4 regions of the Cupriavidus sp. GW822-FHT03E04 genome follow, and region 2 is predicted to be linked to each of the others. Evidence: predicted binding sites of a transcription regulator. Region 2 holds the regulator's gene; each other region holds the start of a gene.
The links. The regulator sigma-54, encoded in region 2, starts transcription at its own class of promoters, with help from an activator protein. The targets are predictions, from matches to a motif close to TGGCANGNAANCTGCTTT.
Positions count from the first base shown of each region.

Region 1 (7,411 bases), on a different contig from region 2:
AATCTTTGGCGCCAGCCCGCAGCGCCGCCAGCATGATGTCCGGCTCGCCCGCGTTGCCCACCGCCACCAGCGGCAGCCCCGGGTACAGCTTCGTCACGTGCTCGGCCAGCCGGCTTGATGCCAGCGCCTGCTCCCGCGAAAAATGCAGGAAGACCATGCCGGGATTGACCGTGGCGATCTGCTCCACAAAGGCATCCTGCGGGCCAGCCTCGACGACCAGCCGGCCCAGGTTGCCGAGCGCGTTGGCCAGCCATTGGCGCGGCTCCGGCTGTGCGGTGTTGAACAGGAAGAAGTCCATCTGACCCTGCCTTGCGCCGTCGTCCTGCTTGCCCAATGTCATTTTGAAAACCCTGGCAGCGTCGGATCGACGTATTCGCCAAGCACATACCGGCCCCACACATTGGGGTTGCCGCTGGTGCGTCCATCCTCGCTGACCGCGGCCACGGCCGCCGCGCCCTTGGCGAGCGGGCGCACCAGGCGCGGCGTGACCACGATCATCAGCTCGCGGTCTTCCTGGTTGAAGTTCAGGTTGCGAAAGAAGGTGCCGATGATCGGCAGGTCGCCGAGCAAAGGCACCTTGTTGACGTTGCTGACCGTGGTGCGGCTGACCAGCCCGCCGATCACAAAGCTCTCGCCATCGCCGAGTTCCACCGTGGTGTCGGCGCGGCGGGTGACAATGGCAGGCACCATGGCACCGTTGATCGATATGCCGCGTGACGGATCGAGATCGCTGGCTTCAGGCGCCACCTTCAAGGCAATGCGATCCTTGGCTAGCACGGTGGGCGTCACGGTCAGGCCAATGCCGAAGGGCTTGAACTGGATGGTGGTCGTGCCGAGTGCCTGCGGCACCGGGATCGGGATCTCCCCGCCGGCAAGAAAACTCGCGCTCTGCCCGGACAGCGCCACCAGGCTCGGTTCGGCCAGCACCCGCGCCATGCCATTGCTCTCAAGCAGGCTCAGGTTGGCGAAGATCCCGCGCGAGAATGACGCCGCGACAAGATTGAAGGCACTGCTCATCGGCGAGCTGATGTCGGCACTGAGCGAACCCGGCGTGGAGTCCGTTCGCGGTGTGAAAGTGAACTTGTTCAGCGACGACGGGGAGAACGTGCCAAAGGCGAAGCCGCCGTTGTTCCGGTAGAAATTGAACCCCACCTCCTTGAGCACGGTCTTGCTGACCTCGACCACTTTCACGTCGACCTGCACCGTGCTGCTGACCGGAATCGTGGAGCGATCGATCACCACACCACCCTTGCCTTCGGCGGTAGCGGTGGCCGAGCGCGCCGCCAGTTGGGCGCGCAGCGAAGCCTGCGCATCACGCGCCTCGCCGCTGATCAGTGCGCCCCCGCCCGACACTGTCACGTCGGGATCGCCGGACTCGCCTCGCGTCGCATCCACCTGCACCCGGTAGGTTTGCGCGGCTTCGCCACGCGGCCAAACCATCAGCTCGGTAGCGCCCGGCTTCTTGGCCACCACCAGCACGCCGTTGGCACCCGAGCCGCTCTTTAGCAGCAACGCATCCGCCACGGCAGGGTTGCCGATCGCCACGCGTTCCAGTGGCTTGTTCAGACGTAGCTCACGCTGGCTACCCACCACCAGCCTCAGATCACGCACGCCGCCATCGGCCTGCTGCGCCCACGCCGCGGGGACGGTGCAGCAGACGGCCAGGATGGTGGCGGCCCCGGCAAGAATGGATTTCATCAATCGACTATCCAGAAGTAACACTGAAAACACCAATCCAAATGCAATCCGGCGGGCGTGCACGAGGCATGCTTCGACCACGACGGCGTGCCTGGCTTCATTCGATCTCGCGCTTGCCGCCGCGGATCATCTCAACACTGTTTTGCGCGACGCTGCTCGCGCCCGCGCCATGGGCGCGCTGCGCGATGGCTGCAGGTGCCGGGACAGGCGATGGCGCTGCCTTGACAGGAAGCGCTTCACCTCGTGCCCCACCCGCGATCCCTGCCAGCGCAACGCCTGCCATTGCGCGATCGGATGGCGCCAGCGCTGCGGCAGGCGCCCCGCCTTTTGCCTGCGTCTTTGCCTGCATGACCGGTGCGGGATCCTCAAACAAGCCTTCGGTGGGAACATCCGGATCGTCGGGATTGCGCAGGGCCAGCAACAGGCGCCCGGTTTGCTGTGCGATAGCCAGCTTGCCGACGTTGGCCACCGGCACTGCCAGCACGGCGGTCTTCGCGCCTTCGCGGCGCGCCATCATTTGCTCGGGCGGGGGCTTGGCGGCTTCATTGACCGTCCCCGCACCATAGGCCAGCACGCGCAGGCGCGCGAGCAGCATGCGCGCCTGGCTGCCTGCGATCTCCTGGCCATCGCGGCGGAACACCGCGAACACATCGACAAAGTCGCCCGGCTGCACCTGGTTGCCAACGCCAATCACTTCATCGACCGCAACCGCCACCGCGCGCTCGCCCTCTTTCACCTGAGTGGCAAGGCCCGCCAGCAGCTGGCTTTCCAGTACCGGCACGTTCGCGCCGATGCCAACCAGCGGCACCTGGCCTGCCACGCGGGCCACTTCGGTGTAAGCCCCCGCCGGATTGATGGGCAATTGCTCTACCTTGAGCGCGTCGACGGGGACCGGCTTGCCGGCTTCGATCGGCTTCACTGTGATCACCACCGGATACGACTGCATGCTTGCCATTACGGGCTCCGCTGGTTTGGCCGGCGTACGCGCCACGCGCCACGCGAGCAACGCCAGCAACGCGGCAAGGACGAGCAGCGCGATGGCAAGCACGCGGATCTGTTTGCTGGTCATGCGAACTCTCTGGTTTGGATAAATGGAATCTGGCTTAGGCACATGTCGACAAACGGCATCCGCTCGTGGCGTGGGCAGATCCTCATGTGTCAGGTGCCAGTTGCACCGTCGCGCTGCCAGTCAGCGTTGTGGGAATCGGTACCCCGGGTATGACCGGCAAGATCGCGCTTGAGGGAAGGTTCAGCGTTACCGTCACGCATACCGAGCCGCTTGGATTGGCGCAGGAGACAACTTGCGCAATATTGGCGGTGGGAATGACGCTGCTGATTGAGGCAGGCAGCACAGCCAAAGCCGTCGTCGAAGCCGCGCTCACCCGCAAGGCTTGCGTGGCAGCCGCGTTATTGGCCGATGCCCCACTGGGGTAACGCAGGGCTGCACGGGCACCTTCTTCCGCAGCAAGCGTCAGTGTCTGCTGCAGGGCCAGCACGATGCCGAAATAGACAATGCCGATCACGACAGCCAGAAGAACCGGCAGCACGATGGCAAATTCAAGCGCAGCCGTTCCGGACGAGCGCGTCCGCACGGCATGGTTTCCCCGCAATGGCATACTTCACCCGGTTATCTTTTACTTTTTGCGCCGACCGGTGGCGCGGGCGACAGGCGGTTGGCTAACAGCCCCTCGCCCGCGCGGCAGCTACCTTCCCAAAATCATCCAGACCAACAAACCGATCGCAAGGTACGCGGCGTACGGAATGCCGCGCTCCTCCGCTGTATGGCGCACCGCACCGGGGACGCTCATGCCGCCGCCTCGCTGCAACAAGCTTGTGAAATGGTCTCGCCATACAGCCCAGACCGCGCCAGCTTGCATGCGCACCAGCAAGGCATGCGCAAGCGCCAGCAGGCTGCCGACGACCCATACCGTCACCAGCCCCATGGGGCCAGTGAACAAGCCTGTGACGGCGAAGAACTTGATGTCGCCCGCGCCCATGCGGCCGAGTGCATAAACCGGCAACATGACCAGCAGGCCCGCCAGAAAGCCGAGCAGCCGGGAAGCCACCCCAGGCTCAGGAGGCGGCCCGAACGCAAGCGCCAGGCTCATTGCCACAATCGTGGCAACCAGCACGGCATTTGGTACTTTGCGATAAGCGAAATCGGTCCAGATGACTGCCGCGCAGAATAACGCGGCAATTAGGGCTAACACTTAGCCACCGGATGCGGGAAGAATGGCCGTAACCTTGCTGCTCAAGCGAGTGAACAGAGCACTGACGTCAGTGCCTAGTTGGGTGACCGTGCCGATAAGAGCCAGAGCAATGAGTCCCGCAATCAACCCGTACTCGATTGCGGTTGCCCCTTGTTCGTCCCGAAGAAAGCGTGCCAAAGCGTTTTTCATGATGTCACTCCGATTTTAATTTATGTCATCACGCAGCGTCCGCTTACCCCTCCGATACCGCCTCGCTCTTGTGGCCAGGTTAGTACCGAGCGGTAACGCTGGTGAACAATTTATAGATCAAAGCCATGTATCAACCATACCCCCCCTTGGAGTTATAGTTGTCTCAGCATAATGGCTGACGTCCGTTTGAAAACAGTGTTTTTTAAAGAGCAAAAGTTCTACTCGCGTCAAATACCACACCCGTTCGGGTGAGCCATTTGGCGCGGTGTGATGTAAAAGGATGCGCAGCCGCGGGGTAAGGACAACTGCGCACCGTAAAGACGTATCGACGTATTCGACGTATTCAGATCAACAATTAACGAGCCAGGCCACCGAGCAGATTGGTCAGCCCCGGCGTGTTCGGCGTGCTCGATGTCGTCGTAGCCGCACCCGCTGCAGCGTTGCGCGCGCCGCTCAGCACGCCCGTCACAGGCGCCAGCAAACCGGCCAAAGGTCCCAGCGCGCCGGCAGTGCCAGTGCCCGCGGCAGCACCACCCGTCACGCCCCCCAGCAAGCCTGTCACGGGAGCCAGCATGCCTGCCGCGCCTGCGCCCGTGCCCGAGCTGGAACCGCCCGCGATGCCGCCAAGAGGCAGGTTGCCGAGCAACCCGCCGAGCGGATTGCCGCCGGTGCCGTTGCCGTGCACCAGCACGCCGGCCCCGGCGACGGTCTTGCCGGCCTCGGTCACGACACCGCCGAGGCTGGAGACCAATGGGGCCTGGGTATTGGTCAGCAGGCTGCCGCCGCTGGCCACGGAGTTGCCAAGGGTTGCCAGCAGCTTGTCCAGCGGCGCGCCAAGGCCGGTGGCTCCGCCAACCGTTTGCGTAGCGGTGGTAACCTGCGTGGTCAGCGGCACGATCACCTTGCTCACGCTGCCGGTGACTTGCGCCACGGGGCCGGTCGAGAGCGCCTCGCCGAGCTTGCCACCGGCCATCGTCACCGCGCCGCCAACCTGATTGACCAGGCCGCCCACGGGTGTGGTCACCGCGCCTAGCGGCGCCAGTTGCCCGGTGCCGAGGCTGCTCACGAGATCGCCCGCGCTCGATACCGTGACGCCGGCTTTCTGCACCACGTTGCCCGTGCTGGACACGGTGATGCCAAGCGGATCGGTGACTGCACCCATCTTGCCAAGGCCGTCGCGCACACCCACGCCTAGCGTGCCAACCGTGTTCCCCGCATTTACCACTACGCCGCCGAGCGCGTTGCGCGTGGCGTCAGGCAGCAGCGGCACTTGCGCAGCCTGGATCTGCTTGCCGATATCGCTCACCGCATTGCCCGCTGCCACCACCGTATTGCCCACGCCTTCAGTGACCTTGGCGGTGGGCGTGGTGTCGGGCGTCGCAGCCGGTGTATTCGGAGGGGGCGTGGTTGGCGTGACGGCGCTGGGGCTCACGCCGCTGCCGGATCCGCCGGAGGAGCAACCTGCCAGCAGCAACAGTGCGGCGGCACAGGCGAGGGTCATGGATGACATCGGGGCGAAATGCGCTTTCATGGGATCTCCTGGTCTTCCTCGCGGAAGGTTCTCCTTTGGAACTGCAATCGAATTGGCTCTTGGACGATGCATGCGAAGCCTTGAGCGCGGAACGCAATACCGCAATACGACGAAGGCGTTTGCTCCGCGCCGCGCTGTGCGCCGCGCTTGTCGGGAGTCAATACCGCAAGCTGCGTGCCAGCTGCATGGCACGCTGTCGGCAAGGCAGGCCATCACCGCTGGCGCCGCCGCGCAAACCGTTGATTGACGCGGGATGGCGAACATGGGCCAGTCACGCGTCACGTTGCACAGCAAGGCGCCCCCAAGCCGCGCGGCGTGTTACGTGCTACGTAACATGTTCCCCCCTCGATGTTCCCGATGCGCAACTGCGCACGCACCGCCTGCCCACACGTTGCCGACACGGTGGCATGCGGCAGCGGCGCAGGGAACAAGTCCGCGTTGTTCCGTATCGGCGCCGCGGCGTTACGTAACGCGTAACACTGAAACACCGCACAGCGCGCTCATGTCTGGTCCTTTACCGGCTATGTCTCATCCTCTTCAAACCCAAGCGCGGCAAGGCTTGGCGCGTTTTTATCCGGCGTCCGCGCACGAGCCGGCGGCATGCTGGCACGCACTGGCACACCCTTTGCGCTATGGAGTGACACCACGGCAGGCGCCACGCGCTCCGTGATTTCACGACGGGAAGAAAAAAGGGAAAAGGTCATGCGTACTCAACAGATCCTCATCACGGCACTGCTCGGCTCGCTGTTGGCACTTGGCGGTTGCGCAAGTGGTGGTGGCACAACGTCCATGGATACCGGCAGTGGTGCGGGCACCGGCAATGGCGGCGGTACCAGCGCAGGCACCGCCGGCGGCAGCGGCACCAACGCCAGCACGGGCGGTGGCAGCAACGGCGGCAATAACGGTGGGAACAACGGCGGCAACAATGGCGGAAACAACGGTGGCAATAACGGTGGCAACACGGCCGCGCTGACGCCGACCAGCAAGATCGTCGATCAGGCGGGTGGCGTCGTGACCTCCGCCGGCAACGCTGTGAGCGACCTCGGCACGCAGATCAAGAACACCAACCTGCCGATTCTCTCGACCCAATCCAAGGATGGCCTGGGTGGCGTGGTCGGTTCGCTCGGCGCCGCGGTCAGCACCCTGGGCAACGGCGTGCAAAACGGCCTGGGCAACATCCCTAATGCCACCAACCCGCTCGGCACCACGGTGGCAAGCACCGGCGGCGTAGTCAGTCAGGTGGGCAATGCCGTGACCAACGCCGGCTCGCTCGTCAGCGGCCTGGGCAGCGGTCCGCTGTCGCCCCTGGCAGCCGTCACCACACCGGTGGGCTCACTGGTTTCGCAAGTCGGCACCGCGGTCAATGGCGCGGGCGCCCAGCTCGGCGCGGCCCTCTCGACCGGCCCCGTGGAGCAGCTCACCGGCGGCGTCAGCAGGCTCATCGTGCCGCTCACCTCGCAACTCACCAGCACCACGCAGACGCTCGGGGCGGCAACCGGCCTGGGAGCTCCGGTCAACAATCTCCTGGCGACGCTTGGCGGCGGCCTGGCCACGGCGGGCAACACAATCAAGCAGACCAACACGCCGGTGGTGTCGGGCGTGGGCGGCATCGTCGCTGGCGCGGGCAGCACGGTGGCCGCGCTTGGCGGCGTGGCCTACAACCCGAGCGGCACGGGTACTGGCAACCCGCTGGCGCCGGTCACGAGCCTGCTGGGCGGCCTCACGGGTGGTCTGACGGGTGGCAACGCAAGCGGCCCGCTCGCGCCTGTCACCAACCTGGTCA
Region 1 is NZ_JBXANI010000004.1:34,327-41,737, reverse strand. Features, by position in the region: gene AC1RQC_RS06015 (CpaE/TadZ family protein) at 1-298, opposite strand, end outside; gene AC1RQC_RS06010 (type II and III secretion system protein family protein) at 337-1,698, opposite strand; gene cpaB (Flp pilus assembly protein CpaB) at 1,796-2,767, opposite strand; gene AC1RQC_RS06000 (TadE/TadG family type IV pilus assembly protein) at 2,850-3,314, opposite strand; gene AC1RQC_RS05995 (A24 family peptidase) at 3,402-3,908, opposite strand; gene AC1RQC_RS05990 (Flp family type IVb pilin) at 3,909-4,097, opposite strand; gene AC1RQC_RS05985 (collagen-like triple helix repeat-containing protein) at 4,453-5,628, opposite strand; gene AC1RQC_RS05980 (collagen-like triple helix repeat-containing protein) at 6,331-7,411, shown strand, end outside.
Region 1: AC1RQC_RS05985 (collagen-like triple helix repeat-containing protein) is a predicted target of sigma-54. The motif match lies at 5,791-5,808, and genes of this name have one in related genera.

Region 2 (7,411 bases):
CGCCTCGGAGTATTTCCAGGTGCTGGTGAACGATGACATCGTCAAGACCGACAAGGCTGTCAAGCTGACCCGCGGCCCGTCGGTGATGACCGCCAACGGCCTGGTCTTCAACAATGTCACTCGCGAAGTACAATTGCTGGGTAACGTACGCGGCACCATCATCACGGGGCCGCCGCCGGCGAGTCCCACGAAGTAGCCCCGAAGCCGCCCGCGGGCACCAACCGCCCGCGTCAACCGCCATCACGCCAACATGAATCCATTCCCGACGACTTCGTCCTGTCTGCGCCGCAGCACGGCCGCTTTGCTGACGCTGGCCGCCGTCCTGGGCCTCACGCTGGCCGCGCCCGCCAGCGCCGAAAAGGCCGACCGCGAAAAGCCGCTGGTCCTGGAGGCCGACAATGCCAGCTACGATGACGTCAAGCAGGTCTATGTACTGACTGGCAACGTGGTGCTGACCAAGGGCACCATGGTGCTCAAATCCGACGCAGCCGAAGTCCGTACCGATCCCGAGGGCTACCAGTACGCGGTCGCGACCTCCAAGGGCGGCAAGCAAGCCTATATCCGCCAGAAGCGCGACAACGTCGACGAGTACATCGATGGCTGGGGCGACCGCATCGAATATGACGGCAAGCAGGAGTTGTCCAAGCTGATCGGGCGCGCCCGCATGGCCCGCCTGGCCGGCGCCAAGCTGGTCGACGAGATCCGCGGCGCGGTGATCACCTATGACAGCCGCAACGAGTTCTACACGGCCAGCGGCGGCGCCGAGAACGCGACCGCGGGCAGCCCGTCGGGCCGCGTGCGCGCCGTGCTGTCGCCCCGCCAGGAGCAGCCCGCCAGCGGTGCCGCAGCCAATCCGCTGCCGCTCAAGCCGGCAACTGCCCCCGTCAACCCCTGACCTGACGCCGCCACGTCCCTGATCCACGGATTCTGACTTCACCTTCATGACCGCTACCCAAACCGCACCGTCCCAGCCCGCCACCCTGAAGGACAGCAGCACGCTGGTCGTGCGCCACCTGAAGAAGCGCTACGGCTCGCGCACCGTGGTCAAGGACGTGTCGCTCGACGTGAAGAGCGGCGAGGTGGTCGGCTTGCTGGGCCCCAACGGCGCGGGCAAGACCACGTCGTTCTACATGATCGTGGGGCTGGTGGCGCTGGACGAAGGCGATATCGTGCTCGACGACAAACACATCAGCGGCCTGGCCATCCATGAGCGAGCACGCATGGGCCTGTCCTACCTGCCGCAGGAAGCCTCCGTGTTCCGCAAGCTCAATGTGCAGGAAAACATCCGCGCAGTGCTGGAGCTGCAGCTCAACGATGGCAAACCCCTGGGCAAGGCCGAGATCGAGCGCCGGCTGGACACCCTGCTGGATGACCTGCAGATTGCCCACCTGCGCGACAACCCGGCGCTGTCGCTGTCCGGCGGCGAGCGCCGCCGCGTGGAAATCGCCCGCGCGCTGGCCTCCGCGCCGCGCTTCATCCTGCTCGACGAGCCCTTCGCCGGCGTCGACCCGATCGCGGTTGGCGAAATCCAGCGCATCGTCAGCTTCCTCAAGGCACGCAATATCGGCGTGCTGATCACCGACCACAACGTGCGCGAGACGCTAGGCATCTGCGACCACGCCTACATCATCAGCGAAGGCGCGGTGCTGGCGTCCGGGCAGCCTGAGGACATCATCGCCAACGAGTCGGTGCGCAAGGTCTACCTGGGCGAGAACTTCCGCATGTAAGGGCGCGCGGCGCCTGCCGCGCATCGCCCCCCGGGCGGCTTCGGTGTCGCCTTTTATCCTTCAAACGATCATAGCGACACCAGCGATAGCAATTTCCGTTCCATCAGTACGGAAGTTGGGCATAAAATAGGTCGCATGAAACCGTCGCTACAGCTCCGCCTCTCGCAGCATCTCGCGCTTACGCCGCAACTCCAGCAGTCGATCCGGCTGCTGCAACTGTCCACGCTTGAACTGCAGCAGGAAGTGGAACAGGCGCTGACCGAGAACCCCTTGCTCGAGCGTGAGAACGACTGGCTGGACAGCCCGTTGCGCGTGTCTTCGGACGGCTCGGTGAACCTGCAGAGCGCGCCCGCGCCAGCGCCCGCCGATGGCCAGGGCACCAGCGAGAACCGCCCCGATGGCGCGCCCGAAGCCGACGACAGCTACTCTGACAGCAATGAGGATTACGGCAGCGACTGGAGCCTGGACGACTTCGCCCGCCGCCCGCAAGGCGAAGACGACGAAAAAACCCCGATGCAGCTGCGCGACGCCGAGCCCACGCTGCGTGAACACCTCATGGAACAGCTGGCGCCGCTCAAGATTTCCCTGCGCGACAAAGGGCTGGCTATCTTCCTGGTCGAGTCCCTGGACGATGACGGCTACCTGAGCACCACGCTCGAGGAAATCTGCAGCGAGCTGCCGGAGGAGCTCGAGTTCGAGGTCGACGAGATCCAGGCTGTGCTCACGCTGCTGCAGAGCTTCGATCCGCCGGGCGTCGGGGCACGCAACGCCGCCGAGTGCCTGGCGCTGCAATTGCGCAGGCTCAAGCATCCGCAGCGCGAACTGGCGCTGAGCATCGTCACCAACCACCTCGAGCTGCTGGCGGTGCGCGATTACACGCGCCTTAAAAAGGCGCTGCAAGTGGACGAACCGGAACTCAAGGCCGCACATGAACTGATCCGCTCGCTCGCGCCCTATCCCGGCCATGCCTACAGCCGGCCAGAAGCGGACTTCGTGGTGCCTGATGTTTTTGTTCGAAAATTGAGCGGCGGATGGATCGCCCACCTCAACCCGGATGTGATGCCGCGGCTACGCATCAACGACATGTACGCGCAGATTTTGCGCGGTGCAAAAGGCGATGCAGGCGCGGCCGGACTGCAGCAAAAGCTGCAGGAAGCACGCTGGTTGATCAAGAATATCCAGCAAAGGTTCGACACGATATTGCGCGTCGCACAAGCCATTGTCGAACGTCAAAAGAACTTCTTCACCCACGGTGAAATTGCGATGCGCCCCTTGGTTTTGCGGGAGATTGCCGATACACTGGGTTTACACGAGTCCACCATCTCTCGGGTGACTACCAATAAATACATGGCAACGCCGATGGGGACTTTCGAGCTGAAGTATTTTTTTGGCTCTCACGTATCCACAGAAACCGGCGGCGCGGCCTCATCAACGGCAATCCGTGCGTTGATCAAGCAATTGATAGGAGCCGAAGACGCTAGGAACCCCTTGTCCGATAGCCGGATTGCCGAATTGCTCGGCGAGCAAGGCTTTGTGGTAGCACGGCGTACCGTTGCCAAATACCGCGAAGCGCTCAAGATTCCCGCGGTCAATCTCCGTAAGACTTTGTAGCCGAGCTGCATCGCCTGCCTGATGCAGCTCTTTCAGAAGGAGAAACGCTATGAACTTCAAGATCAGTGGACACCACTTGGACATCACGCCCCCTCTGCGTGAGTACGTGGAAACGAAACTGGAGCGTATCGTCAGGCATTTCGATCAAGTCATTGGCGTAAGTGTGCTGCTCTCTGTCGACAATACAAAAGAAAAGGACCGGCGGCAGTACGCGGAAATCAATCTACATCTCAAGGGCAAGGACATCTTTGTCGAAGCGCATCATGAAGACCTGTATGCCGCTATCGACGCACTGGTCGACAAGCTCGACCGGCAGGTGATTCGCCACAAGGATCGCGTGCAGAGCCACGACCGTGAAGCGGTCAAGTATCAGATGGCCGCATCGCAGATGCAGCAATGACCGTGCCTGGCGGCCCACATACCGGGCCGTCGGTGTCAGTCCCTTGAAAAATGGAATCAAGCCGCGCCCAGAGCGCGGCTTTTTCGTTGCAGCCTACCCGATCGGGCCACACAGGGGATTCCGCAACGCATATGTACCAGTGTATGCTGTGCAATACATGGTTGACCGGCCTAGCCATTCCGGTGCATGCAGCACCGCTTGAGCGCATCGGCTATTGCAATGCACAAAGCGGAAGCGGGCCTGCTCTATAATGGCCAGACGCCCGACACCGGCATGGGGGGACACCCGGTGGAAACCTCGGGCCTTGGTTTTTTTACCTCTTTCCGCCCGGTGGGACGCCTCCTGGCCCCGGGCCTGCTTACTAGAAAACCCTGCGCATTCCACATGAATCGTTTGGCTAAATTGCTGCCACCCGGCAACATCAACCTCGACGTCAGCGTCACCAGCAAGAAGCGCGTGTTCGAACAGGCCGGGCTCCTCTTCGAGAACAACCATGGCGTAGCGCGCGCGACCGTGACCGACAACCTGTTCGCCCGCGAGTCGCTCGGGTCCACCGGCCTGGGCGCGGGGGTTGCGATCCCCCACGGCCGCATCAAGGGACTGAAGCAGCCACTGGCCGCCTTCATGCGCCTGGCCGAGCCGATCCCCTTCGAGTCGCCCGACGGCAAGCCGGTCGCGCTGCTGATCTTCCTGCTGGTGCCCGAACAGGCCACCCAGCAGCATCTGGAAATTCTCTCCGAGATCGCCCAGTTGCTGTCCGACCGCGAGATGCGCGAAGGACTGGCTACCCTGCCCACCCCCGACGACGTGCACCAGTTGCTGACGCAATGGCACCCTTGATCCGGCACTGAAAGCCCGTCCCTGAAAGCACCCGAATGGAACTCACTGGCGTCACCTCGCAGTCGATCTTCGACGACAACGCAGCCGATATCAAACTCTCCTGGGTAGCAGGACTGGAGGGCGCGGACCGGGCCTTCGATGTCGAGTTCGCGCGTGAAGCCACGTCCGCGGCCGATCTCGTCGGCCACTTGAACCTGATCCACCCGAACCGGATCCAGGTGCTGGGCAAGCCCGAAATCACGTATTACCAGCGCCTCGATGACGAGATGCGCAAGCGCCAGATGGGCGAGCTGATCCTGCTGGAGCCGCCGTTCCTGGTGATCGCCGACGGCATGGAGCCGCCGCCCGACCTGGAACTGCGCTGCACGCGCTCGTCCACACCGCTGTTCACCACGCCGGTGTCTTCGGCCGCGGTGATCGACCACCTGCGCCTCTATCTGTCGCGCATTTCCGCGCCGCGCGTGACCATGCACGGCGTATTCCTCGACATCCTCGGCATGGGTGTGCTGGTGATGGGCGAATCCGGCCTGGGCAAGAGCGAGCTCGGCCTGGAACTGATCTCGCGCGGACATGGGCTGGTCGCGGACGATGCCGTCGATTTCGTGCGCCTCGGGCCGGACTTCATCGAGGGCCGCTGCCCGCCGCTGCTGCAGAACCTGCTGGAAGTGCGCGGCCTGGGCCTGCTCGACATCAAGACCATCTTTGGCGAGACTGCGGTACGCCGCAAGATGAAGCTTAAGCTGGTGGTGCAACTGGTTCGCCGCAACGATGGCGAATTCGAGCGCCTGCCGCTGGACTCCCAGTATCTCGACGTGCTCGGCCTGCCCATCCACATGGTCAAGATCCAGGTGGCGGCCGGCCGAAATCTCGCCGTGCTGGTCGAGGCCGCCGTGCGCAACACCATCCTGCGCCTGCGCGGCATCGACACGCTGCGCGACTTCATGGACCGCCAGCGCGCCGCGATGCAGGCCGATGTCGCATCGCGGGGTCAGGGCCGGCTACTCTAGGTTTGGCGGGCCCACGCCATGCGACCACGACGGGGCCGTTTTCAATTGCTTACATCCGGCCGCGCTTCGATGGTCAACGCGATTGGGGCATAGGCCGTTTTGTGCAGTAATGGGCATTGGGCCCAGCCCGGAGTTGCCGAGCCGACAGGCCAGCAGCCATGAAGTTTTCCACAGCCAGGAGAGCAAGCATGAAAAAATTGATCGCGATGTGCGTGCTGGTAGCCCCGCTTTTTGCCACCGGCGCCTTCGCCCAGAATGCACCGGCCGCTGCACCCGCGGCACCGGCGGCACCTAACACCCAGCAGGACAAGATGAAGGCTTGCAACACGCAGGCCACCGGCAAGAAGGGCGATGAGCGCAAGGCCTTCATGAGCAATTGCCTGTCCAATAAGCCCGCGGCCGCACCCGCCAAGAACAGCCAGCAGGAAAAGATGAAGACCTGCAACGCCCAGGCCACCGGCAAGAAGGGCGACGAGCGCAAGGCCTTCATGAGCGACTGCTTGTCCAAGTAAGCTACCGGCATCACTTGCGGCGCGGACGTGTAAAAATGGCGAACCTCTTCGGTTCGCCATTTTTTCTGGCACGGCGCCGTCATGACGGCGTCATCACCTGATGTTATGCTTGTCGTGCTATGCGCATCATACTTATCACCGGGATCTCCGGCTCCGGCAAATCCGTTGCCTTGAACGTACTGGAAGACGCGGGCTACTACTGCGTCGACAACCTGCCGGCGCAGTTTATCCCGGAGTTGGCCCAGTACCTGGCGGCGCAGGGCTACACCCATCTGGGCGTCGCCACCGATATCCGTAGCCGTGAATCGCTGGACGAGCTGCCCGGCACGCTGCGCGACCTCGCCTCCGAACACCAGGTCCGGGTGGTCTTCCTGACCGCCAATACCGATGCGCTGGTGCAGCGTTATTCCGAGACGAGACGGCGCCATCCGCTGTCGATGCGCGCAGCCATGGCTGGCCTCTCGGCCAATCCCAGGAACGAGAATCTCGCCGATAGTGCCGCCGAGACCGCACTCAACGACACCTCGCTGATCGAGGCCATCGAGATGGAGCGCGAGCTCCTGAGCCCGCTGGCGGAGGCTGCGCACCGCATCGACACCAGCAATGTGCGCACCAATACATTGCGCGCGTGGATCAAGGAATTCGTGCGCGGCGATGACCTCAAGCTCACATTGCTGTTCGAGTCGTTCGGCTTCAAGCACGGCGTGCCCAGCGACGCCGACCTGGTGTTCGACGTGCGCTCGCTGCCCAACCCCTACTACGACCTGGCACTGCGCCCACTGACCGGCCGCGACGAGCCCGTGATCGACTTTCTGCAGAGCCAGCCGATGGTGCTGGCCATGGCCGAGGACATACGCGCCTATGTGGAAAAGTGGCTGCCAAGTTTCATCGCTGACAATCGCAGTTACCTGACCGTCGCAATCGGTTGCACTGGGGGGCAGCATCGCTCCGTGTACATCGCGGAAAGACTTGCCAACTATTTTCGCGCCCATGGTAATGTGCTGGTGAGACACCGCGAGCTCGCGCCGGGCGGCTAAACGCCGCACCGCCAGGTTTCGCGGTCAGGCTCGGCAATCCTCGCCCGAAACCTTTGCTGGCTCAGCATGTCCTCACCCGCCACGCCCGGCTCATCCGCATCGTTCGCCGCCCCGCACAGCACCTCGGCGGGGCCTACGTTGGATAGCCTGCCGCTGTTTCCGCTGCATACCGTACTCTTTCCCGATGGGCTGCTGCCACTGCGCGTGTTCGAAGCGCGCTATGTGGACATGGTGCGCGCCTGCATGCGCGATCGCACGCCCTTCGGTGTCTGCCTGA
Region 2 is NZ_JBXANI010000016.1:158,518-165,928, reverse strand. Features, by position in the region: gene lptC (LPS export ABC transporter periplasmic protein LptC) at 1-196, shown strand, start outside; gene lptA (lipopolysaccharide transport periplasmic protein LptA) at 251-895, shown strand; gene lptB (LPS export ABC transporter ATP-binding protein) at 942-1,727, shown strand; gene AC1RQC_RS23915 (RNA polymerase factor sigma-54) at 1,863-3,338, shown strand; gene hpf (ribosome hibernation-promoting factor, HPF/YfiA family) at 3,388-3,738, shown strand; gene ptsN (PTS IIA-like nitrogen regulatory protein PtsN) at 4,123-4,578, shown strand; gene hprK (HPr(Ser) kinase/phosphatase) at 4,614-5,585, shown strand; gene AC1RQC_RS23895 (PsiF family protein) at 5,774-6,097, shown strand; gene rapZ (RNase adapter RapZ) at 6,217-7,134, shown strand; gene AC1RQC_RS23885 (LON peptidase substrate-binding domain-containing protein) at 7,201-7,411, shown strand, end outside.

Region 3 (7,411 bases), on a different contig from region 2:
CGGCCGCGCCATGGAAACGTAGGCGTGGCCCCACCAGCGTGCATTCCAGCCCGGCCGCGCCCGGATGATTGCCAACGATGCGGTTGGCCAGCCGGAAGGCGTAGTCGTCCATCGGGCCGGACGGCGGCACGCCGATATGCCAGTAGCCCGTGCGGCCCGGCACGTCCTGGATGCTGGTGTAGGTGCCTGGCTCCAGCACCTCGATGACTGCCGGCGCGTAGGGAAAGCGGTCGAGCATGCGCGTGAAGGCGCGGCCCGTGGTGAACTCGGGCGAGTCGACGATCTGGCGCAGGTAGTCCAGGTTGGTGGCGATGCCGCACAGGCGCGTGGCGGCCAGCGCTGCCGCGAGCCTTGCGCGCGCGGCAGCGCGGGTGGGGCCGTGGACAATCAGCTTGGCCAGCAGCGGATCGTAAAAGGCAGACACCTCCGTGCCGGTCTCGACCCAGCCGTCGACGCGCACGCCGTCCGGAAAGGCCACCTCGGTCAACGTGCCCGGCGAGGGCTGGAACTGCTTGAGCGGATCCTCCGCATAGAGCCGCACCTCCATGGCCGCACCCTGCGGCGGGCGGGAGATGGCATCCCAGTCCAGCGCATCGCCCGCGGCCACCTTCAGCATGCAGGCGACCAGGTCCAGCCCGGTCACCAGCTCGGTCACGGGATGCTCCACCTGCAGCCGGGTATTGACCTCCAGGAAGTAGAAATCCTCCCGCTCCACGTCGTAGATGAACTCCACCGTGCCGGCAGAGCGGTAGCGCACCGATTCGCCCAGCTGGATCGCGGCCCGATGCAGCGCGTGGCGCGTGGTCTCGCTCAGGTGCGGTGCCGGGGTTTCCTCCACCACCTTCTGGTTGCGGCGCTGCGTGGAGCAATCCCGCTCGCCCAGCGCCACCACGCGGCCCGCGCCATCTCCAAAGATCTGCACCTCGATATGCCGCGCGCGGTCCAGGCAGCGCTCGATAAAGACGCCACCATCCTTGAAGAATTGCTCGCCCAGCCGCTGCACGCTGTCAAAGGCCGCGCTCAGCTCGGCGTCATCAGCGCAGCGCGACAGGCCGATACCGCCCCCGCCGGCCGTGCTCTTGAGCATGACGGGATAGCCGATGCGCGCGGCCTCCCGCAGGGCTTGTTCCACGCTGGAGAGCAGGCCGGTGCCGGGCGTCATCGGTATCCCCGCTTCGGCGGCCAGCTCGCGCGCCCGGTGCTTCAGGCCAAACTCGCGGAGCTGGTGCGGCGTCGGGCCAATGAACACCAGGCCCGCCGCCTCGCAGGCCTCGGCAAACGCCGCGCTCTCCGACAGAAAGCCGTAGCCGGGGAAAACGGCTTGCGCGCCGGTATCCAACGCGGCTTGCAGCACGCGCTCGGCCACCAGGTAGCTATCCGCCGCACGCTCGCCACCCAGCGGCACGGCCACATCGGCCAGCCGGGCATGCGCGGCATTGCGATCGGCATCCGAATACACGGCCACGCTCTTGATACCTAGCGCACGCAGGGTGCGAATGGCCCGCACGGCGATCTCGCCACGATTGGCGATCAGTACGGTGTGGAACATCGGCGCTCCCGGGTCAGGTTGCGTTGGCGTCCGCGCTGGCGAGATAGGCGCGCCAGCCGCCAAATGCCGTGATATCGCTGGCGCCTTCCAGGCCTCGGGGTTCGCAGATGAACCCGGTAACTTGCCGGCCGTCTTCCAGCAGCAGCTTGCCGATGCCAAGGGGCGCGGGAATCTCCGCGACGAAGGCGCCAAAGCTGGCCAGTGGCACATCCCAGAGCTCGACTTCGATCGGCGCGCCCTGCCCTGTGCCGATATGCACCAGCCCGGGCTTGGGCGGGATCGTGTCCGCCAGCGCATAAAGCCGGTAGCACGGCGCCGTGCGGCAAGCCTCCACAAAGGCCGCGTGGCGCGTGAGCAGTTGATGGTTAAGCGGCATGCCGCTAAGGTGGGCGCCGACCACGGCCAGCCGCACCGATCCCGGCGTGACCGGCGTCGCGCGCTGCGCACCAACGGGACAAGCCCGCCCGGTGGCGCCCAGCGGCAACGCTTGCGCCGCCTGCCACTGCCGGCCAAAGCGGGCCAACGCGCGGTCCGCCCAGGCCGGGGCAATCAGCGTGATGCCGGCAGGCAGGCCGTCCTCGCGCGCACCGGCCGGCAGCGCCAGCGCCGACAGGTCAGCCAGGTTGGCGAAGTTGGTATAGGTGCCAAGCCGCGCGTTCAGGCGGATCGGATCGTCCTGCACGGCGGCCAGCGTATAGATCGACGGCGCGCTCGGCACCACCAGCGCATCGACCGTTGCCAGCGCCAGGTGGATAGCGCGGGTCAGCGCCGCGCGCCGGTACTCGGCGCTGAACGCGTCCATCGCGCTATAGCGGCCCGCTTCCTCCACGATCACGCGAACGACCGGATCGATGGCTTCCGGCTGGCTGGCGTGAAGCTGGCTCACCGCCAGGAAGCGTTCGGCCACCCATGGCCCCTGGTAGAGCAGTGCGGCCAACTCGGCGAATGGCGAAAAATCAATCGGCACCAGCTTGGCGCCCATGGCCTGCAAGTCCGTCAGCGCTTGCTCGAAACTGGCCTGCGCCTGCGTATCGCCAAAGAATGCCGGCGCATCGGGAATGCCCAGCACGGGCGATGGCGCCAGCGCGGCAGGCGCGCTCTGCGGATAGGTGCGCGAGTAAGGATCGTCGTGGTCGAAGCCGCCGGCGATCTCCGCCACCAGCGCGGCATCGTCGACCGTCAGCGCAAACACGCAGACGCAGTCCAGCGTGCGGCAGGCCGGCACCACGCCGGCGCTGGAGAGCCAGCCCCGGGTCGGCTTGAGGCCCACGATATTGTTGAATGCCGCGGGAATGCGCCCCGAGCCCGCCGTATCGGTCCCGAGTGAGAACGGCACCCAGCCGCGCGCCACCGAAGACGCCGAGCCCGAACTGGAGCCACCGCTGACATATGCCGCATCGAAGGTGTTGGGCACCGCGCCGTAAGGCGAACGCACGCCCACCAGGCCCGTGGCGAACTGATCCAGGTTAGCCTTGGCCACCACAATGGCCCCGGCCGCGCGCAGCCGCGCCACCGCGCCGGCATCGCGCTCGGCCACATACGCAAACGCGGGACACGCCGCCGTGGTGGGCCACCCTGCCACGTCGATGTTGTCTTTCACCACGAACGGCACGCCGTAGAGGGGAAACGCATCGAGCTGGCCGCCCGCTTCTTCAACGCGCGCGGCCAGCGCAGCTAGCTGGGACTGCAGCCGCGCCGCATCCAGCCGCGCGATCCAGGCCGGGTCCGCTGCGTCCAGGTCCAGGAACGGCGCCAGCGCGTCCGCGGGCGAGGCGCCTCGCGTCTTGTAGAGCTGTTGCCAGTCAGGCAGCGTTCGGCAACTGCCAAGCCTGGCGGCGGATCGGCGCAGAGGCGTCTTGCTGGTCATCGCTTGTATCCCAGGTTGTATACATGAGGGCGTTGCAGACCAACAAAGCAGGAGACATGCCATGTAAGAAGGAAAATGTATTCAAATGTATTCCTCTTACATTTCAGGGAGATTGGTCACCAGGGCGCCTTCGCGGGCCGAATACGCATGCAGGGCACCCGCGCAAGCCGCACCATGGGGCGGCTTGCGTGGACCTAAACAGTGCCTGTGGGAACGACCGAGCCGCAATGTGGTGCGTCGTGGGCCGGCTCCGCTAGCGCTTGGATTATCCCGGCGTTCCACGCGCTGGCGAAGTACCTGCTGGCCAGGCCGCGCTGATCGCGGCGGGCTGGCTATTTCGTGCGCCGCGGCGCGCGCGCCGGCCTCTTCGCACCGGCCGGCGGCGCGGCCAATTGCCCGGCCGCTGCCCGCAGGCATTCGACCAGCTGGATGCTGCTGGGCGTGGGCCGCCCCTCGCGCAGCGTGATCACGCCCACCGGCGGCAGCTCCAGCGCTATGTCCAAGGGCAGAATATGGAAGCGGCCTTCCCGCTCGAACTGCTGCCCCACCGACCTGGCCAGGAAGCCCACGGCATCTAGCTGGGAGACGAAGGTGGTGATGGCAAGGTAGGACGACGACTCGATCAGGTCGGTTGGCGGCTGCAGCCCAAAGCGGTAGAACTCCTGCTCGATCTTGACCCGTAGCGAGGCCCATGGCGGCGGCACCACGCAAGGCATGCCGGCCAGGTCCGCCCAGCCCGGTGCACGCTTGCTTGCCAGCGCGTGGCCGCTGCGCACCACCGCCACCATCGGCTCGTTATAGAGCGGCTCGGTGATGAGGTCCGGGGCGGCGTAGCCAGGCTCCAGCCGCCCCACGATCAGGTCCAGTTCGCTGATGCGCAGCTTGGGCAGCAGGTGGGGCAGGTCGCCCTCCTCCACCAGCACGGTGGCCTGGGCCGAGCGCTGCTTGAGCAGGCCTATGGCTTGCGCCAGCAGCACCGGCAGGGCCGCGCCCATCGATCCCACCCGGGTGCGCCCGGCGGCGCCGCTGGCCTCCGCGGCGATCTCGTCGCGCGTGCGCTCATATTGCGCCAGCACCGAGCGGGCAAAACGCACCAGCGACGCGCCCGCCAGCGTGGGCTCGGTGCCGCGGGTGGAGCGCGTGAAGAGCGTCAGGCCTAGCGTCTTCTCCACCTCGGTGAGCATCTTGGAGACGGCTGGCTGGCTGACGGAGAGGAACTCGGCGGTATGGCCGAGATGGCGGAACTCGTCCAGCGCCACCACCAGTTGCAGGTGGCGTAGCTTGATATTGGAGCGCAGGGCGCGGTCGATCTGGGGCATGCCACGATTCTACTTAACTTTAAGGTTATGAAGCCATTCCGATGATTGATTGGATTGTTATGAATGGCTTTGCCACAATCCAGCCTGACCGGTGGACGTTGCCACCAGCCCATGACTCCAATAACGACACCCTGCGAGGACGACACATGACCGCACCCCACGGCATCAACCACGGGCGGCGCCGCCTGCTCATCAGCGGCGCCGCTGCCGCCACGGCTGCGACGGCTGGCAGTGCCGGCCTGTTGCTGCCGGGCCTCGCACGTGCCGCCGACTATCCGGACCGGCCCATCACCTTCATCTGCCCGTGGCCCGTTGGCGGCACCGCCGACCAGTCCATGCGCGCGCTGTGCCAGGTGGCGTCCGGCGTACTCAAGCAATCCATCGTGGTGGAAAACCGCGCCGGCGCATCGGGCATGATCGGCACCAAGGCACTGGCCCGCGCCAAGCCGGACGGCTACACCATCGGCCAGGTGCCGATCTCGGTGACGCGCTTCTCGCAGCTTGGCATGCTGCAGTTGGACCCGCGCAGCGAGCTGACCTACCTGGCGCGCACCTCCGGCCAGACCTTCGGCATCGCGGTGCCGGCGAACTCGCGCTTCAAGTCGCTCAAGGACGTCGTGGCCGAGGCCAAGGCGCATCCGGGCAAGCTCACCTATGCGCATGCCGGCATCGGCGGCGCCACCCACGTGGGCATGGAAGAATTCGCGCAGGCCGCCGGTGTGCGCTTCAATGCCATCGCCTACAAGGGCGGCGCGCAGGCCTTGCAGGACGTGCTCGCCGGGCAAGTGGACCTGCTGGCCGATTCCAGCTCGTGGGCGCCCCACGTGGAAGCCGGCAAGCTGCGCCTGCTGGCCACCTGGGGCGACCAGCGCACGCCGCGCTTCAAGGACACGCCGACGCTCAAGGAACTGGGCTACAACGTGGTGGTGGAAGCGCCCAATGGCATCGGCGCGCCCGTCGGCCTGGATCCGGCGGTGGAAAAGAAGCTGCGCGACGCCTTCCGCCAGGCCGTGGCTAGCAAGGAATTCCAGCAGGTCGCCGCCCGCATCGACGCGCCGGTGATGTACCTGGACGGCCCGGAATACAAGCGCTACATCAGCACGGTGTACGACCAGGAAACCCACCTGATCCAGCGCCTCAAGCTCAAAGAACTGCTGCAACAAGGCTGACCCAACGTGAACTCCGCCGCCCTGATCCGCCTGCATGCGAACGACAACGTCCTGATTGCCCGGGACGCCCTGAGCCTTGGCCAGCACCTGCCTGAACTGGGGCTGCGCGTGCGCGCCCAGGTGCCCGCGGGGCACAAGATTGCCGCCTGCGCCATTGCCAAGGGCACCCAGATCCGCAAGTTCGACACCGTGATCGGCGTGGCCGAGCGCGACATCGAGGCCGGTGATCATGTGCATTCGCACAACCTGGCGCTGGTGGATTTCTATCGCGACCCGGGTTTCTGCCAGGACGTGCGGCCGGTGGACTATGTGCCCGAGGCCGAGCGCGCCACCTTCATGGGGTTCGTGCGGCCCGACGGCCGGGTTGGCACGCGCAACTTCATCGGCATCTTGTCGTCGGTGAACTGCTCGGCCACGGTGATCCGGCATATCGCTGACCACTTCACGCCCGAGCGCATGGCGGCCTTTCCCAATGTGGACGGCGTGGCCGCCTTCGCGCAAAGCAGCGGCTGCGGCATGTCCTCGCCCAGCGAGCACTTCGACGTGCTGCGGCGCACGCTGGCGGGCTATGCACGCCACCCCAACCTGGCCGGTGTGCTGATCGTGGGCCTGGGCTGCGAGCGCAACCAGGTAGCGGGCCTGATGGAGTCGCAAGGCCTGGTGCCCGGCAGCCACGTGCGCACCATGGTCATGCAGGACAGCGGCGGCACGGCGGCCACCATCCAGGCCGGCATCCGCGCCATCGAGGCGATGCTGCCCGGCGCCAATACCGCCACGCGCCAGCCCGTGCCCGCCAGCCACCTGAAGATCGGCCTGGAATGCGGTGGCTCCGACGGCTTCTCCGGCATCAGCGCCAACCCGGCGCTCGGCGCGGCCATGGACATCCTGGTGCGCCACGGCGGCACCGCCATCCTGTCGGAAACCCCCGAGATCCACGGCGTGGAATACATGCTCACGCGCCGCGCCGTCACGCCGGAAGTCGGCCAGAAACTGCTGGACCGCCTGGCCTGGTGGGAGCGCTACACCGCCGGCCAGAACGCCCAGTTCAACGGCGTGGTCGGCCACGGCAACCAGCAAGGCGGCCTCGCCAACATCTTCGAAAAATCACTCGGCTCCGCCATGAAAGGCGGCACCACGCCGCTGCAGGCCGTCTATGAATACGCCGAGCCCATCGAGCAAGCCGGCTTCGTCTTCATGGACTCCCCCGGCTACGACCCCGTCGCCGCCACCGGCCAGATCGCCAGCGGCGCCAACCTGATCTGCTTCACCACCGGGCGCGGATCGATGTTCGGCTCCAAGCCAGCGCCGACCATCAAGCTAGCGAGCAATACGCCGATGTACACGCGGCTCGAAGGCGATATGGACATCAACTGCGGGCTGGTGCTGGACGGCGAATTGACCGTGGACGAGATGGGCCAGCGGATTTTTGAGCACATCCTGGAAGCGGCCTCGGGACAGCCAACCAAGAGCGAGGCGCTCGGGCTGGGGGACAACGAGTTTGTGCCTT
Region 3 is NZ_JBXANI010000028.1:101,949-109,359, forward strand. Features, by position in the region: gene uca (urea carboxylase) at 1-1,549, opposite strand, end outside; gene atzF (allophanate hydrolase) at 1,563-3,416, opposite strand; gene AC1RQC_RS32610 (LysR substrate-binding domain-containing protein) at 3,749-4,735, opposite strand; gene AC1RQC_RS32615 (tripartite tricarboxylate transporter substrate binding protein) at 4,882-5,904, shown strand; gene AC1RQC_RS32620 (UxaA family hydrolase) at 5,911-7,411, shown strand, end outside.
Region 3: atzF (allophanate hydrolase) is a predicted target of sigma-54. The motif match lies at 3,461-3,478, and genes of this name have one in related genera.

Region 4 (7,411 bases), on a different contig from region 2:
CGCTGCTGTTGCTGGCCCCCGTGCCCTGTGGCTTGCGCGCGCGCCTGCATGGCGTGGTACTGCTGTTGCCGATGGTGCTGGCGGGGCGGCAGCCGGTGGCGCACGGGGAGTTTCGCGCCACCGCGATCGATATCGGGCAAGGCACGGCGATACTGGTGGAAACGCGCTCGCGCGTGCTGCTCTACGATGCCGGGCCGGCTTACGGCTGGGGTGCCGCGCGTGGCGAATTGGGCAACAGCGCCGGCGCGCGGGATATCGTGCCGTTCTTGCGCGGCGCTGGGGTGCGCAGGCTGGACACGCTGGTGATCAGCCATGAAGACGCGGATCATGCTGGCGGTGCGCGCGACATCATGGCGGCGCTGCCGGTGGACAGCCTGCTATCTGGCGCGCCGGCGGGACATCGGCTGCTGGTACCGCCGGCGAGCGCTGCGCACCTGGAAGCGCAGCCCTGCGAGGCGGGGCAGCAGTGGGAGTGGGATGGCGTGCGCTTTGCCATGCTGCATCCCTTGCCGGGCATCGCGCAGAATGCCGCCATCGACAGCAATGCGCGCAGTTGCGTGCTCAAGGTGGCGGGCAGCGCGCGCAGCCTGCTGCTGACCGGCGATATCGGCCGGCGTGACGAGGCGGCGCTGCTGGCACGCCTGTCGACGCAAGACTTGCGCGCGGATTTCCTGCAGGTGCCGCATCACGGCAGCAACACCTCATCGAGCGGCGCGTTCCTGGCCGTGGTGGCACCGGAGGTCGCGCTGTTCCAGGTGGGCTACCGCAACCGCCACCGGCATCCCCGGCCCGAGATCTGGGACCGCTACGGTTCGCACGAGATCGCCCGCTATCGCAGCGACGAGACCGGCGCGGTCCAGCTTACGACGCGCGGCGAGTCTTACGCGCTGCAGGCCTACCGCCAGCACGCGCGGCGCTACTGGCGCGCGGCGCCGCCTGCGCCTCGCTGAGATGCGCGGGCTCGGCCTGCGCGATGCGGCGCTCGCGCAGGTGCGCCTTGGCGCGCTGCAGGCCGGCGGAGACGGTGTCGGCGCGCTCAAGGGCGACGCCCGCTGCCAGCACGTCGCCCAGCACCAGGTGGCAGATGCGCGAGGTCATCGGCGTGTAGACCTCGCTGTCTTCCTCCACGTCCGAGAACACGCAGACGTCCGCCAGCGCGGCCAGCGGCGAGCCGCTGTGGGTCAGCGCCAGCACGCTGGCACCGCTGGCGCGGGCGAGCGTGGCGGCGGCCAGCATGTCCCACGTGCGCCCGCTGTTGGAGACCAGCACGGCCACGTCGCCGGGTCCGAGCAGCGCCGCCGACATGCTGAAGACGTGCGAGTCCGAGTAGGCAACGGTCGGCATGCCGAGGCGGAAGAACTTGTGCTGGATATCCAGGGCGACGATGCCCGAGTTGCCGCAGCCATAGAACTCGATGCGCCTGGCTGCGGCGAGCAGCTGGATGCCATGTTCGATCTGGTCTGCCGACAATGCGTTGCGCACGGTCATCAGGGTGGCGATGGTGCGGTCGAACACCTTGCCGGCGATATCGGCGGGGCGGTCCTCGGCTTTGACGTCCTGGTGCACGAAGGGCGTGCCGCCGCCCACGTTCTGGGCGAACTGGAGCTTGAACTCGCGAAAGCCGTCGTAGCCCAGCGCCGCGCAAAAGCGCGCAATGGTGGGCTGGGATACGCCTGCGCGCTCGGCCAGCTCGGGCATCGACAAGCGGATCACGCTGGCGCCGTGGCGGGCGACATAGTCGGCAAGGCGGCGTTCGGAAGGGCGAAGCGTGTCGTAGACGGCAAGAATTCGGTCGCGCATGGTAGGGCAGGGATGGGCTGTCTGTGCCGGGGAGTTGTTCTGGCTTTGGCCCCGGAATCCGTGGCTCGACGGATCGAGCGGCATGTAGATATTCTACATAATCAGAGGCGGGGTCATCGCGGCTTCAGCGTGACTACCGGGTAGGGATTTCACCTATGTGCGCTAAATATGCCATGAATAAAGCGCTTTGTGATGTGCACGCATGGTGTTTTCAAATTGGCTTTCGATATAATGTAGAAAATCTACAAACAATAGCGACCGCAAGTCCCCCCAGTCCTCCCGGATACGATCAGGCATCACGACCAGGAACTCCCCCCAATGTCAAAAGCCCTCCACGCCGAAGTCCACGCCGTCACCGAGCGCGTGATCGCGCGCAGCCAGCGCAGCCGCGCCGCCTATCTCGCGCGTTGCGAACGCGCCCAGCAGGAGCTGGGCCCCTTGCGCGGGCTGTCCTGCGCCAACCTCGCGCACGGCCTGGCCGCGCTGCCCACGCACGACAAGCTCAAGCTGCGGGTCGAGCATGCTGCCAACCTCGGCATCGTTACCGCGTACAACGACATGCTGTCGGCCCACCAGCCGTACGAACGTTATCCCGGCGTGATCCGGGAGGCCGCGCGTGCCGTTGGCGCCGTGGCGCAGGTGGCGGGCGGCGTGCCGGCGATGTGCGATGGCATCACGCAGGGCAATGCCGGCATGGAACTGTCGCTGTTTTCGCGCGATGCCATTGCGATGGCCACGGCGGTCTCGCTGTCGCACAACACCTTCGATGCCGCGGTTATGCTGGGCGTGTGCGACAAGATCGTGCCGGGCCTGCTGATGGGCGCGCTGCAGTTCGGCCACCTGCCGGTGGTGTTCGTGCCGGCCGGGCCGATGTCGACGGGCTTGTCCAACAAGGAAAAGGCGCGCGTGCGCCAGCTATACGCAACCGGCCAGGTTGGCCGCGAAGCCTTGCTGGAGGCCGAGTGCGAGGCCTATCACGGCGCCGGCACATGCACCTTCTACGGCACCGCCAACAGCAACCAGTTCCTGATGGAAATCATGGGCCTGCATATGCCGGGCGCGGCCTTCGTGCATCCCGACAGCGGCCTGCGCGACGCGCTCACCGCCGCCGCCGCGCAACGCGCGCTGGCCCTGACGGCGCGGGGCGGCGACTACCTGCCTCTGGCGCGCATCGTCGACGAGCGCGCGGTGATCAATGCCGTGGTCGGCCTGCTGGCCACGGGTGGCTCGACCAACCACACCATCCACCTGGTGGCGATGGCGCGCGCGGCGGGCATCCTCATCGACTGGGATGATTTCGACCGCCTCTCGCGCATCACGCCGCTGCTGGCGCGTGTCTACCCCAACGGCTCGGCCGACGTGAATCACTTCCACGCCGCGGGCGGCGTGGCCTACGTGATTCGCCAGCTGCTCAGCGCCGGGTTGCTGCACGAGGACGTGGAAACCGTGGCCGGGCGTGGCCTGGCCCGTTACACGCAAGAGCCCGTGATGATCGACGGCGTGCTGCAGTGGCGCGACGGCGCCGCCGTCAGCGGTGATGCCACGGTGCTGGCCACTGCGGCCGAGCCGTTCTCCACCGAGGGCGGCTTGCGCCTGCTGCAAGGCAATCTTGGCCGCGGCATGATCAAGGTGTCGGCGGTGGCGGATGAGCATCGGGTGATCGAAGCACCGGCACGCGTCTTCGACTCGCAAGAGCAATTGCAAGCCGCGTTCGAAGCCGGCGAGTTCACGGGCGACATGATCGCGGTCGTGCGTTTCCAGGGACCCAACGCCAACGGCATGCCAGAACTGCACCGTCTCACCCCGGTGCTGGGCTCGCTGCAGGACGCCGGCTACAAGGTTGCGCTGGTGACCGATGGCCGCATGTCCGGCGCTTCTGGCAAGGTGCCGGCGGTCATTCATGTGGGGCCTGAGGCACTTGCCGGCGGCCCGCTGGCGCGCGTGCGTGACGGCGACCGGATCCGCGTGGACGCCGTGGCAGGCACGCTGGAATGGCTTGGCGCCGCGAATGGCGACGGCGACCTGGCCACGCGTGCTTCAGCCGTGCTGCCGGACGACGCCTTTACGAATTTCAGCGTCGGCCGGGGCCTGTTCGGGCTGTTCCGCCGCAACGCGCGGATCGCGGAGGAGGGCGGCAGCGCGCTGGACCTCTCCGAGGCCGACGCGCCCGGCGCTGTCCAAACGGGCGCGGCCGTCGCACAATAGGCAGCGCCCCTTAAATTTGTGTCATTTGTGTCCCCGGCAGCCGATGGCTGGCGGAGACGACCCCGAGCCGGCCCATGCGGGTCCTATCATGGCTTCATGGCTGAACGCTTGCGGAGCCGACCGGCCGCCGGCGCGGGGACTACCGACAAGGATGGGAAAACCATCCGAACATGATCATTGGAGCAGACATGATCTACATCCTGATGGGCGTTTCCGGCAGCGGAAAGACCACGGTCGGCCAGTTGCTGGCCAAGACCTTGCAATGCGGCTTCCACGATGCCGATGAATTCCACAGCGCCGCCAACAAGGCGAAGATGCACAACGGCATCGCGCTGACCGACGACGACCGCTGGCCCTGGCTGGCCGCGATGCGCGCGGCGATCGATGCGGCCCGCGCCGAGGGGCGCACCCACGTCTTTACCTGTTCCGCGCTGCGGCAAACCTACCGCGACCGCCTGACGCCCGCCGATGGCGGCGTGACCTTTGTCTACATGAAGGGCGATGCTACGGTCATTGGCGGCCGCCTGGCCGAGCGCAGCGACCACTTCTTCAATCCCGCCCTGCTGCAGAGCCAGTTCGAGACCCTGGAGGAGCCGCGCGACGCCCTGGTGCTCGATATCCGCCAGACGCCGGAGGCGCTGGTGCAGCGCATCCTGGCCGGAGTGCAGGCAGAAAAAAGCGCGGCGATCGCCCGCTGAACCGATGCCAAGGCTGGCCCGAAGCGAAGGCTGGCAGACATCTTGCTTATCCATGTTTGATGGCGCGAATGCCTGCCGCTTGCGGCTTTCGTGGTCATAGGTATCCTATAGGGACAGCACTTCGAAGCATGACGAGATGGTCCGCGGCCAAGCCGCCGGGCCTCGGGTGGTGATCTCAAGGTGCTGTGCCGGGAACAACAAGCCAATCAAAACGGGATAGCCGGCAGTTTGGGCGGCACCCAAATCATGGGGGAACGGCCATCATGGCGGCGCGGTTTTTCGACGAGATGCTCGATTGGCAAGATGGCGTGGCAGCAGCAATCCACGCGGGCGAGTCCCTGCCGGCAGGTGCCGTGCGGGGGCATTACAAGCAGTTCGCGGATTGGTTGGCGCGCCAGTCCGAAGGCACCATGGACAACAAGCGCGCCGAAGCGGATCTCATCTTCCGGCGCGTGGGCATCACGTTTGCCGTTTACGGTGAAAAAGACGAGTCCAACAGCGGCACCGAACGAACCATCCCGTTCGATGTCATTCCCCGCATCTTCCCCGCCAGCGAGTGGGCAACGCTCGAGCGCGGCCTGCGCCAGCGGGTGTCGGCGCTGAATCGCTTCATCCACGATATCTATCACGGGCAGGACATCATCCGCGCCGGTGTGATCCCGCCAGACCAGATCTACAACAACGCGCAGTACCGCCCCGAGATGCTCGGCATCGACGTGCCCCGTGATATCTACGCCCATGTGGCGGGCATCGATGTAGTGCGCGCTGGCGAGGGCGAGTTCTACGTGCTGGAAGACAACCTGCGCGTGCCCTCCGGCGTGTCCTACATGCTGGAGAACCGCAAGATGATGATGCGGTTGTTCCCGGACCTGTTCGCGCGCAATCGCGTGGCGCCGGTGGCGCACTATCCCGACCTGCTGCTCGACATGCTGCGCGGCGTCTCGCCGCAGAACATCGCCGATCCCACGGTGGTGGTGCTCACGCCCGGCATGTACAACTCCGCCTACTTCGAGCATGCCTTCCTGGCGCAGCAAATGGGCGTGGAACTGGTCGAGGGCAGCGACCTGTTCGTACAGGACGAGCACCTCTACATGCGCACCACCCAGGGGCCGCAGCGCATCGACGTGATCTACCGCCGGGTCGACGACGACTTCCTCGACCCGCTGGTGTTCCGCTCGGATTCCACGCTGGGCGCGGCGGGGCTGCTCTCGGTCTACCGCGCGGGCAACGTCACCATCTGCAACGCCATTGGCACGGGCGTGGCCGACGACAAGTCGATCTATCCCTACGTGCCCGACATGATCCGCTTCTACCTTGGCGAGGAAGCGATCCTCAACAACGTGCCGACGTACATGTGCCGCCGCCCGGACGACCTGCAGTACGTGCTGGACCACATGAGCGAACTGGTGGTCAAGGAAACCCACGGGGCCGGCGGCTACGGCATGCTGGTGGGGCCTGCCGCCACGCGCGCGGAGATCGATACGTTCCGCGAGGTCGTGCGCGCGCGTCCCGAGCAGTACATCGCGCAGCCCACGCTGGCGCTTTCCACCTGCCCGACGTATGTCGAGTCGGGGATCGCGCCGCGCCATATCGACCTGCGTCCGTTCGTGCTGTCCGGCAAGGATGTGCGCATGGTGCCGGGCGGGTTGACCCGCGTTGCGCTGCGCGAAGGCTCGCTGGTGGTCAACTCCTCGCAGGGCGGGGGCACCAAGGACACCTGGGTGCTGGAGCGCTGACGCGCGGCGCACGCAAGGATTGTTTGTGATTCCCGCGCTGGCAGCCGCGTTGCCGGCGGCGCGCGGGCGAACAGCGCTGTACGAGGGGACTGACCATGCTTAGCCGCACCGCCGACCATCTGTTCTGGATGGCGCGCTATACCGAACGCGCGGAGAACACCGCGCGCATGCTGGACGTGAACTACCAGACTTCGCTGCTGCCGCAATCCGCGGAAGTGGCGGAGCAAGGCTGGTGGGCCATGCTCGATATCTCCGAGCTGACCACGGTGTTCGACGAGAAGTACGGCCTGCTTACGCGCGACGACGTGATCGACTTCATGGTGCGCGACATGACCAATGTCTCGTCCATCATGAGCTGCCTGCGCGCGGCCCGCGAGAACGCCCGCGCCGTGCGCGGCTCGCTGACCACCGAGGTCTGGGAGACCATCAACACCACCTGGCTCGACGTGCAGCGCATGATCGCCGACGGCGTGCTGCGCGAGGATCCTTCGCAGTTCTTCGAGTGGGTGAAGTTCCGCTCCCACCTTGCCCGTGGCGTGCAGTTTGGCACCATGCTCAAGGATGATGCCTTCCACTTCATGCGGCTGGGCACGTTCCTGGAACGCGCCGACAATACCGCGCGGATTCTGGACGTGAAGTTCCAGGCCAGCACGGTCGACGATAGCGATCCCAATCGCGACGCCAACGATTTCTATCACTGGGCGGCTGTCCTGCGCTCGGTGTCGGGATTCGAGGTGTACCGCAAGGTGTATCGCACCGTGATCACGCCCGAGCGCGTGGCCGAACTGCTGGTGCTGCGTCCCGACATGCCGCGCTCGCTGGTGTCCAGCATGGACGAGGTGGTGTCGATCCTGGCGCTGGTGGGCAACCACCTTTCTTCGGAGACCGAGCGCCAGGCTGGTAAACTCCACGCCGATTTGAAATATGCGCGCATCGACGACATCTTCGCCGTCGGGCTGCATGCTTACCTGA
Region 4 is NZ_JBXANI010000020.1:65,192-72,602, reverse strand. Features, by position in the region: gene AC1RQC_RS27085 (DNA internalization-related competence protein ComEC/Rec2) at 1-950, shown strand, start outside; gene AC1RQC_RS27080 (MurR/RpiR family transcriptional regulator) at 862-1,800, opposite strand; gene edd (phosphogluconate dehydratase) at 2,119-4,005, shown strand; gene AC1RQC_RS27070 (gluconokinase) at 4,194-4,703, shown strand; gene AC1RQC_RS27065 (circularly permuted type 2 ATP-grasp protein) at 4,967-6,439, shown strand; gene AC1RQC_RS27060 (alpha-E domain-containing protein) at 6,535-7,411, shown strand, end outside.
Region 4: AC1RQC_RS27065 (circularly permuted type 2 ATP-grasp protein) is a predicted target of sigma-54. The motif match lies at 4,735-4,752, and genes of this name have one in related genera.